Regions from separate parts of the Actinosynnema sp. NPDC023587 genome, predicted to be linked through region 2. Evidence: riboswitches for the same ligand, from Rfam matches in the RefSeq annotation. Region 2 holds a riboswitch; the other holds the start of a gene.
The links. A riboswitch is a leader RNA that binds a small molecule or an ion and turns the genes downstream of it on or off. The one in region 2 is predicted to bind glycine.
Positions count from the first base shown of each region.

Region 1: another riboswitch for glycine. It lies ahead of gcvT (glycine cleavage system aminomethyltransferase GcvT); the one in region 2 lies ahead of gcvH (glycine cleavage system protein GcvH).

Region 1 covers NZ_JBFABG010000004.1:128,348-132,541, forward strand. The annotation lists gene glyA (serine hydroxymethyltransferase) at 1-1,197, opposite strand, end outside; gene gcvT (glycine cleavage system aminomethyltransferase GcvT) at 1,208-2,308, opposite strand; glycine riboswitch at 2,512-2,599, opposite strand; gene AB0G01_RS12875 (DUF3817 domain-containing protein) at 2,756-3,058, opposite strand; gene AB0G01_RS12880 (hypothetical protein) at 3,079-3,447, opposite strand; gene AB0G01_RS12885 (helix-turn-helix transcriptional regulator) at 3,570-4,058, opposite strand.
Region 2 covers NZ_JBFABG010000002.1:149,281-153,474, reverse strand. The annotation lists gene AB0G01_RS05785 (hypothetical protein) at 1-145, opposite strand, end outside; gene AB0G01_RS05780 (hypothetical protein) at 148-330, opposite strand; gene ald (alanine dehydrogenase) at 687-1,793, opposite strand; glycine riboswitch at 2,015-2,106, shown strand; gene gcvH (glycine cleavage system protein GcvH) at 2,224-2,604, shown strand; gene AB0G01_RS05765 (L-serine ammonia-lyase) at 2,610-3,974, shown strand; gene AB0G01_RS05760 (glutathione peroxidase) at 4,046-4,194, opposite strand, start outside.

The DNA.
Region 1 (4,194 bases), on a different contig from region 2:
CGGCGACGCCTGGAGCGCCGCCGCGATGACGTCCGCGACCTCCGCGAAGTCCGCCGCGCCGAAGCCCCGGGTGGCCAGGGCCGGCGTGCCGATCCGCAGCCCCGAGGTGACCATCGGCGGGCGCGGGTCGTTCGGCACCGCGTTGCGGTTGACCGTGATGCCCACCTCGTGCAACCGGTCCTCGGCCTGCTTGCCGTCCAGTTCGGACGCCACCAGGTCGACCAGCACCAGGTGCACGTCCGTGCCGCCGGTCAGCACCTTCACGCCGACCGCCGCCGCGTCGGGCCGGGAGAGCCGGTCGGCCAGGATGCGCGCGCCCTCGACGGTGCGGCGCTGGCGGTCGGCGAACTCGGGCGACGCGGCGTGCTTGAACGCCACCGCCTTGCCCGCGATCACGTGCTCCAGCGGACCGCCCTGCTGGCCGGGGAACACCGCCGAGTTGATCTTCTTGGCGAGGTCCGCCTCGTTGGTCAGGATCACGCCGCCGCGCGGGCCGCCCAGCGTCTTGTGCGTGGTCGTGGTGGTGACGTGCGCGTGCGGCACCGGGTTCGGGTGCAGCCCGGCCGCCACCAGGCCGGCGAAGTGCGCCATGTCGACCATCAGGTAGGCGTCCACCGAGTCGGCGATCCGGCGGAACTCCGCGAAGTCGAGCTGACGCGGGTAGGCCGACCAGCCGGCCACGATCAGCTTCGGCCGGTGCTCGGTGGCCAGCCGCTCGACCTCGGCCATGTCGACCCGGCCGTCGCTCTCCGCCACGTGGTAGGGCACCACGTTGTAGAGCTTGCCGGAGAAGTTGATCCGCATGCCGTGGGTCAGGTGGCCGCCGTGCGCCAGGTCCAGGCCCAGGATCGTGTCGCCGGGCTGGAGCAGGGCGACCATCGCGCACGCGTTGGCCTGCGCGCCCGAGTGCGGCTGGACGTTCGCGAAGCCCGCGCCGAACAGCTCCTTCACCCGGGAGATGGCCAGCCGCTCGATCACGTCGACGTTCTCGCAGCCGCCGTAGTACCGCCGGCCGGGGTAGCCCTCGGCGTACTTGTTGGTCAGCACCGAACCCTGCGCCTGGAGCACCGACACCGGGGTGAAGTTCTCCGAGGCGATCATCTCCAGGGTGTTCTGCTGCCGGCCGAGCTCGGCGGCGACGGCCTCGGCGACCTCCGGGTCGAACTCCGCGAGGGAGGTGTTGAAGTGCTCGGACATGGTGTCTCCCTTACGAGTTTCGCTTGTAGAACGGCAGCGCGACGACCTGCACGGGCTCCTGCTTGCCCCGGATGTCGACGGCCAGCTCGGTGCCGGGCTCGGCGTGCTCCGGCGTCACGTACGCCATCGCCACGGAGTAGCCCAGGGTCGGCGACAGCGCGCCGCTGGTGACCTCGCCGACCACCGCGCCGGACGCGTCCAGCACCGGGTACCCGTGCCGGGGCGCGCGGCGGGACGCGGTCTTGAGGCCCACCAGCTTCGCCTCCACGCCCTTGTCGGCGACGGCGGCCAGCGCGTCGCGGCCGACGAAGTCCCCGGGCTTGTCCAGCTTGACCACGCGGCCCAGGTTGGCGTGGTACGGGGTGCGCTCGGCGCTGAGCTCGTTGCCGTACAGCGGCATCCCGGCCTCCAGGCGCAGCGTGTCGCGGCAGCCGAGGCCGGCGGGCTTGAGGTCGTGCTCGCGGCCCGCCACCAGCAGCGCCTGCCACACGGCCGGGGCGTCGGACGGGTCCACGAACAGCTCGAAGCCGTCCTCGCCGGTGTAGCCGGTGCGGGCGAGCAGCGCGGGCCGCCCGGCCACCTCGGTCGGGTAGGACGCGTAGTACTTCACGCCCGCCAGGTCGGTGGTGGTGAGAGCGGCCAGGATCGCGGTGGACGCCGGGCCCTGGATCGCCAGGAGGGCGTAGTCGACCGACTTGTCCACCACGGAGGTGTCGAAGCCGTCGGCGCGCTCCACGAGCGCCTGGAACACCACGGCGGCGTTCGAGGCGTTCGCGACGACCAGGTACTCCTGCTCGCCGGTCCGGTAGACGATCAGGTCGTCGAGCACGCCGCCGTCCGGCTGGGTGATCATGGTGTAGCGGGCGCGGCCGACGGAGATCGCGGACGCGTTCCCGACCAGCGCGTGGTCCAGGGCGCGGCCGGCCTCGGGGCCGGACAGCACGATCTCGCCCATGTGCGTCAGGTCGAACAGACCCGCCGACGTGCGCACGGCGTGGTGCTCGGCGAGCTCGCTGTCGTAGCGCAGCGGCATCCGCCAGCCCGCGAAGTCGGTGAACTGGGCTCCCAGCGCCTCGTGCTCGGCGTGCAGCGGCGTCCGGCGGGTTTCCACGGGGTGGTCCTCCCTGGTGGCGGGCACGGCGATCACACCGACCTGGTCGGTCGGCGGTCGCCGTCGGCGAAGGATGACACGGTCCATCGGAGACTCCTCGTCGAGTGAGCCTCCCCCTCTGTCATGAGCCTGAGAGCTTCACCGCGCGCGGAGCGCGGCTTGCACCGTGGGCGAGGCGCGGAGCGCCTGCTTTCCAGAGTTGCCTGCGTCGGGCGGTAGCTGTGCCTGAGAGATTCCGGGGAGGAGTTGCTCCTTCGGCGCCCCTCGCGGGGACTCTCCCGCTCGACATCGACGGCCGTGTTCAGTTGGTACCGCCAGACGCTAGTTGTGCCTGGTGGGCACGGTCAACCAGGACCAGGTCACAGCACCCGGCCACGGCCCGCGCCCGCTCGGCGGCACCGGGCGCGGACCACGTACCCGTGGCCGGCGCGGGGGTGGCGCGAGCGGTCACAGGGCACGTTCCGCCTTGACGCTCTCGACCACCTTGCGCTCGGCGTAGAACGACACGAACGGGATGGTGCCCGCGAGCAGCACCAGCGCGGAGCCCTTGAGCGACCACCGCGCCTTCAGCGCCAGGTCCACCGTGAAGACCAGGTAGACGGCGTACAGGAAGCCGTGGACGGGGCCGACGACCGCCATCATCCCGGTGTTGTCGCCGAGGTACTTGACGAACATCGCGACCACCAGCAGGAGCAGGCCGACACCGACCACGTAAGCCATGAACCGGAACCGGCTCAACGCACCGCTCATCGCCTGCCAACCGCCTTCGCTCACCGCTGGTCCCGCGCGTTGAGCTCCCGGAGGTAGCGGTTGTAGACCGCCAGCTCGTCGTCCTCGTCGTCCGGCGCGGGTGTTTTGACGGGTTCCACGGTAACGACCGGCTGCCGGGCCCCGACCACCGGCTCCCCGGCGTCCTCGGCCCGGCGCTGGGCGGCGAGCTTGCGCATCCGCCACACCATGAAGAGGGGGAACAGGCCGAACAGCGGCCACTGGAAGACGTACCCGAGGTTCTGGAAGGTGCCACCGGCCTGGGAGAACCTCTCCCACTGCCAGTAGGCGAGGCCGCAGCACACGATCAGCGACACCAGGCAGACCGCCGCGATGGCGAGTCGCCGGGGTGTCAGGAGGGTGCCGGGCACCCTCCCACACTACTTCGCGGAGTCCGCTCCCCGACGGAAGGGGCTCCTCGCACAGGAGCCCGCCCTCCCGGTTGGTGCGGGTGACCGACTTGACGCCGCGCCCTCACAACGCGGCGCGGGGTTCACGCAACGCCGTCCCGGCGCTGCCGCTGCAACCTGGCCACGCACCAGGCCGCCGCACTGCCCCGACGCAGGTGCTGGAGCACCGTCATCGGGCCGAGACGCCGTCCCAGGTCGGCGGGCGTGAGCCCGGCCGCCCGGTAGTCGAGCGCGCGCTGGTCCAACGGGCTGATGCCCGCGTCCCACCACCGCTCCGCCTCCGCCAGCTCGCCCACGAGCTGCCAGTAGCTGGCCGCCGCCGCGAGCAGGACCTCGGGCACCTCGGGTGCCCTCTTCCGCATCGCCGCCACGTAGGCCGGGTCAGCGGATTCGACCCGAACCAGTCCGCGCGACCCGCCGTTCGCCCGCTGCACGGGGATTCCCGGCGCGGACGGTGGGGCCTCGGCCAGCCACGCGTCCTTGATCCGGTTCACCTCCTGCATCTCGGCGTCGTCCGAGCGCTCAGCCGCCCACTGCCGCAGCAGCTCGTCGACTCCGGAGTCCTCGACCATTCTGCCTCCTCATCGGTCGAAGATCAGCCAATGCAGCGCACCGTATTAGCGGGTACCGACAACCGCTAGACCCTGGATTGTCAAAAACCCTGTTACCAGGGCGTTATAGCCCTCATTCCACCCGTACGGTGCAACG
Region 2 (4,194 bases):
CGGTGAGCAGCAGCCGCCAGGTGTCCGCCAGGCGGTTGATCTCGGCGCGCGCGAGCGGCACCAGCGCCTCGGCCGCGCCCCGCTCGGCGACCTCTTCGAGCTGGGAGAGCCGGCGCAGCACGGCGGCGCGGAGGGTGTCGTCCACCGTCACATCCTGTCCGCGGCCTGGTCGAGCAGGCGGTGCAGCCTGCGGGTTTGCGTGACAGACATCACAGCCGACTCGCCGGGTGGCGAGACCAGCAGCACCCGGTCGTCCTCGACCAGCACGGTCATCGACCGGTCCCGTCCGAACGGGTCGTGGCAGTCGATCCAGCCCTGTGGTTCGGCCATGTGCGCTCCGATCGGAGTTCGGTGGCGGCGCGGTGGGCTCACCGCGGAGGCGGGCCCGCCGCCGCACGGCGCGGGCACCCCGTCCTGTCCATCGGCCGACCGGGCGTCGTGACTTACCCGTTACGCGGGTAATTCACTCGTTTGCTTGAGGGCGGGCACGGGCTGTGCTCCGGTGGGTGAAGATCTGCGCGCAGATGGGCGGGGCGGCTGGGCACGGCCGCCCGTTCCCCGCTAGCATTGGAGGCGCGGCCCGCTCCCAGTGACCCCCAGGCTGGTTGAGCGGGCCGCCTTTTCATGCCCGGACGTGCGAGAAAGGGCGTCCACCGGGATGGTGGACGCCCCTCCTTCGCGGGTGCTCAGACTTCGAGCGGGGTGTGGGTGAGGCCGTGCGCCTCGGCGACCGGCTGGTTGGTCAGCAGGCCGTCGTGCACGTTCAGGCCCAGCGCCAGCGCCTTGTCCGCGCGCAGCGCCGCCTGCCAGCCCTTGTCGGCCAACGCGACCGCGTAAGGCAGCGTCACGTTGGTCAGCGCGTACGTGGACGTGCGCGGCACAGCGCCGGGCATGTTCGCGACGCAGTAGAACACCGAGTCGTGCACCTGGTAGGTCGGGTCGGCGTGCGTGGTGGGCCGCGAGTCGGCGAAGCAGCCGCCCTGGTCGATGGCGATGTCCACCAGCACCGAACCGGGCTTCATTTGCGCCACCAACTCGTTGGAGACCAGCTTCGGGGCCTTCGCGCCCGGCACCAGCACCGCGCCGATGACCAGGTCGGCCTCGCGCACGGCCTGCTCGACCGAGTAGCGGTTGGACGTCACGGTGCGCAGCCGGCCCTGGTACAGGGCGTCGATGTGGCGCAGCCGGTCGACGTTGGTGTCCAGGATCTCGACGTCCGCGCCCAGTCCCACGGCGATGGCGGCGGCGTTCAGGCCCGCCACGCCACCGCCGATCACGACGACCCGCGCCGGGTGCACGCCGGGCACGCCACCGGGCAGCACGCCCCGGCCGCCGGACGGCTTCATCAGCGAGAACGCGCCGACCTGCGGTGCCAGCCGACCCGCGACCTCGGACATCGGGGCGAGCAGCGGCAGCGCGCCGTTCGCGGTCTGCACCGTCTCGTACGCGATCGCGGTGGTGCCGGAGTCGATCAGCGCTTGGGTCAGCGGCTGGTCGGCCGCCAGGTGCAGGTAGGTGAACAGGGTCTGGCCCTTGCGCAACAGCGGGTACTCCCGCGCGATCGGCTCCTTGACCTTGAGCACCAGGTCGCCCTCGGCCCACACGTCCTCGGCCGTGGCCAGGACCTTCGCGCCGGCGGCCAGGTACTCGTCGTCGGTGATGGCCGACCCGAGGCCCGCCCCCGTCTCGACGAACACGTCGTGGCCGCGCAGCGTCAGTTCGTGGGCTCCGGCCGGGGTCAGCGCGACGCGGTATTCGTGGTTCTTGATCTCGCGGGGTACTGAGATCCGCACGGAGGGCTCCTTCGGGCCGTTGTTAGTGCCAAAGGTCCGGTACCGCCATCCGGCTGTCATCGTGCCACTGGCACGAACGCGCACCCGCCGCGTTGTGCCGGCCGGACAACGGCGAACGGCCGCCGAACTCTCTGGACGCACGTTGACACCCGTGTCACCCACGACTTAGCGTGCTCGCGTTCGACCAACTGAACATCGGCCGCGGTGTCGCAGGTGACACCGGAACCCGGGCGGGAGAGCCTCCAGCGAGCCTGGAGCGCCGAAGGAGCAAGCACCCCGCACACTCTCAGGCAACGAGAACCGCTCGGGTGAGGCGACTCTGGAAAGCGTGCTCACGCGCGCACCCACGGTGCAAGCCGCAGCGCTGCGGCGAAGCTCTCAGGTCCCAGGACAGAGAGGGGGCCTGGCCCGCGCGCACCGAGGAGTTGACGTGACCTTTCCGGAAAACCTGCTGTACACGCCCGAGCACGAGTGGGTCGACTGGGCTCCGGGTACCCAGGAGCCCGTGGCGATCGGCATCACCTCCTACGCGGCCGAGTCCCTGGGCGACATCGTGTTCGTCCAGTTGCCGACCGTGGGCGAGCGCGTGAAGTCCGGCGACGTGTGCGGCGAGCTGGAGTCCACCAAGTCGGTGAGCGACCTGTACGCGCCGGTCAGCGGCCAGGTCGTGGAGGTCAACACGGCGGCGGCGGACGACCCGTCGCTGATCAACAACGACCCGTACGGCGAGGGGTGGCTGTTCAAGGTCTCGGTCGAGGACGCCACGGGCCTCCTCACCGCCGCGAAGTACGCGGAACTCACCGGGGACTGAGCGCCGTGGCGATCAGCGTCTTCGACCTGTTCTCCGTCGGCATCGGCCCGTCGAGCTCGCACACCGTCGGTCCGATGCGCGCCGCGACGATGTTCGCGGCGCGGCTCGGGCACCGCGCGACGTCGGTGGACCGCGTGCACGTCCAGCTCTTCGGCTCGCTGGGGGCGACCGGGCACGGGCACGGCAGCCCCAAGGCCGTGCTGCTGGGTTTGGAGGGGCACAAGCCGGAGGACGTCGACCCGGCCGCCGCCGACGTCCGGGTGGGGGAGATCCGCGCCACCGGGAGGCTGCTGCTGGGTGGGGTGCGCGAGATCCCGTTCACCGAGGACACCGACCTGGTGATGCACCGCCGCAAGTCCCTCCCGTTGCACCCCAACGGGATGAGCTTCACCGCCTACACCGGCGGGGAGGTGCTGGACGAGGCGGTGTACTACTCGGTCGGCGGCGGTTTCGTGGTGGACGAGACGGCCAGCGGGACCGACCGGATCAAGGCCGACGAGACGCCGATCGAGCACCCGTTCCTCAGCGGTGACGAACTGCTGGCGCGGGCCCGGGAGACCGGGCTGCCGATCAGCGGGCTCATGCTGGCCAACGAGCGGTCCTGGCGGTCCGAGGACGACGTGCGGCAGGGCCTGCTGCACATCTGGACCGTGATGCAGGAGTGCGTCGAGCGCGGCTGCGGCCAGACCGGCATCCTGCCGGGGGGGCTGAAGGTGCGGCGGCGCGCCGCCGAGATGCGCGAGCGGCTCGCGGCCGAGCACTTCGCCACGGACCCGCTGCGGGTGATGGACTGGGTCACCCTGTTCGCCCTGGCGGTGAACGAGGAGAACGCCGCCGGCGGCCGGGTGGTGACCGCGCCGACGAACGGCGCGGCCGGCATCGTGCCGGCGGTGCTGCACTACTACACGCGGTTCGTGCCGGGCGCGTCGGACGACGGCGTGGTCCGGTTCCTGCTGACGGCGGGCGCGATCGGCGTGCTGTTCAAGGAGAACGCGTCGATCTCGGGTGCCGAGGTCGGGTGCCAGGGCGAGGTCGGGTCGGCGTGCTCGATGGCGGCGGGCGGGCTGGCCGAGGTGCTCGGCGGGACCCCGGAGCAGGTGGAGAACGCCGCCGAGATCGCCATGGAGCACAACCTCGGGTTGACCTGCGACCCCATCGGCGGCCTGGTGCAGATCCCGTGCATCGAGCGCAACGCGCTGGCGTCGATCAAGGCGATCACCGCGGCGCGGATGGCGCTGCGGGGCGACGGGTCGCACTTCGTGTCGCTGGACAAGGTCATCAAGACCATGCGGGAGACCGGCAAGGACATGAAGGTGAAGTACAAGGAGACCGCGCGCGGCGGACTCGCGGTGAACGTCATCGAGTGCTGACGTCCCGCGCCGCACCGGCGGCCCGGCCCGCGCGGGTGCGTGGGCCGGGCCGGGCCGGGCCGCCGAGGGGTCTACGGCAGGGCGGCCTCGATCGCCTTCACGACCGACTCGTCCTCCGGTTCGGTGCGCGGCCGGAAGCGGGCCAGGACTTCGCCGTCCGGGGCGACCAGGAACTTCTCGAAGTTCCACTGCACGTCGCCGGCCTCGCCGTCGGCGTCCG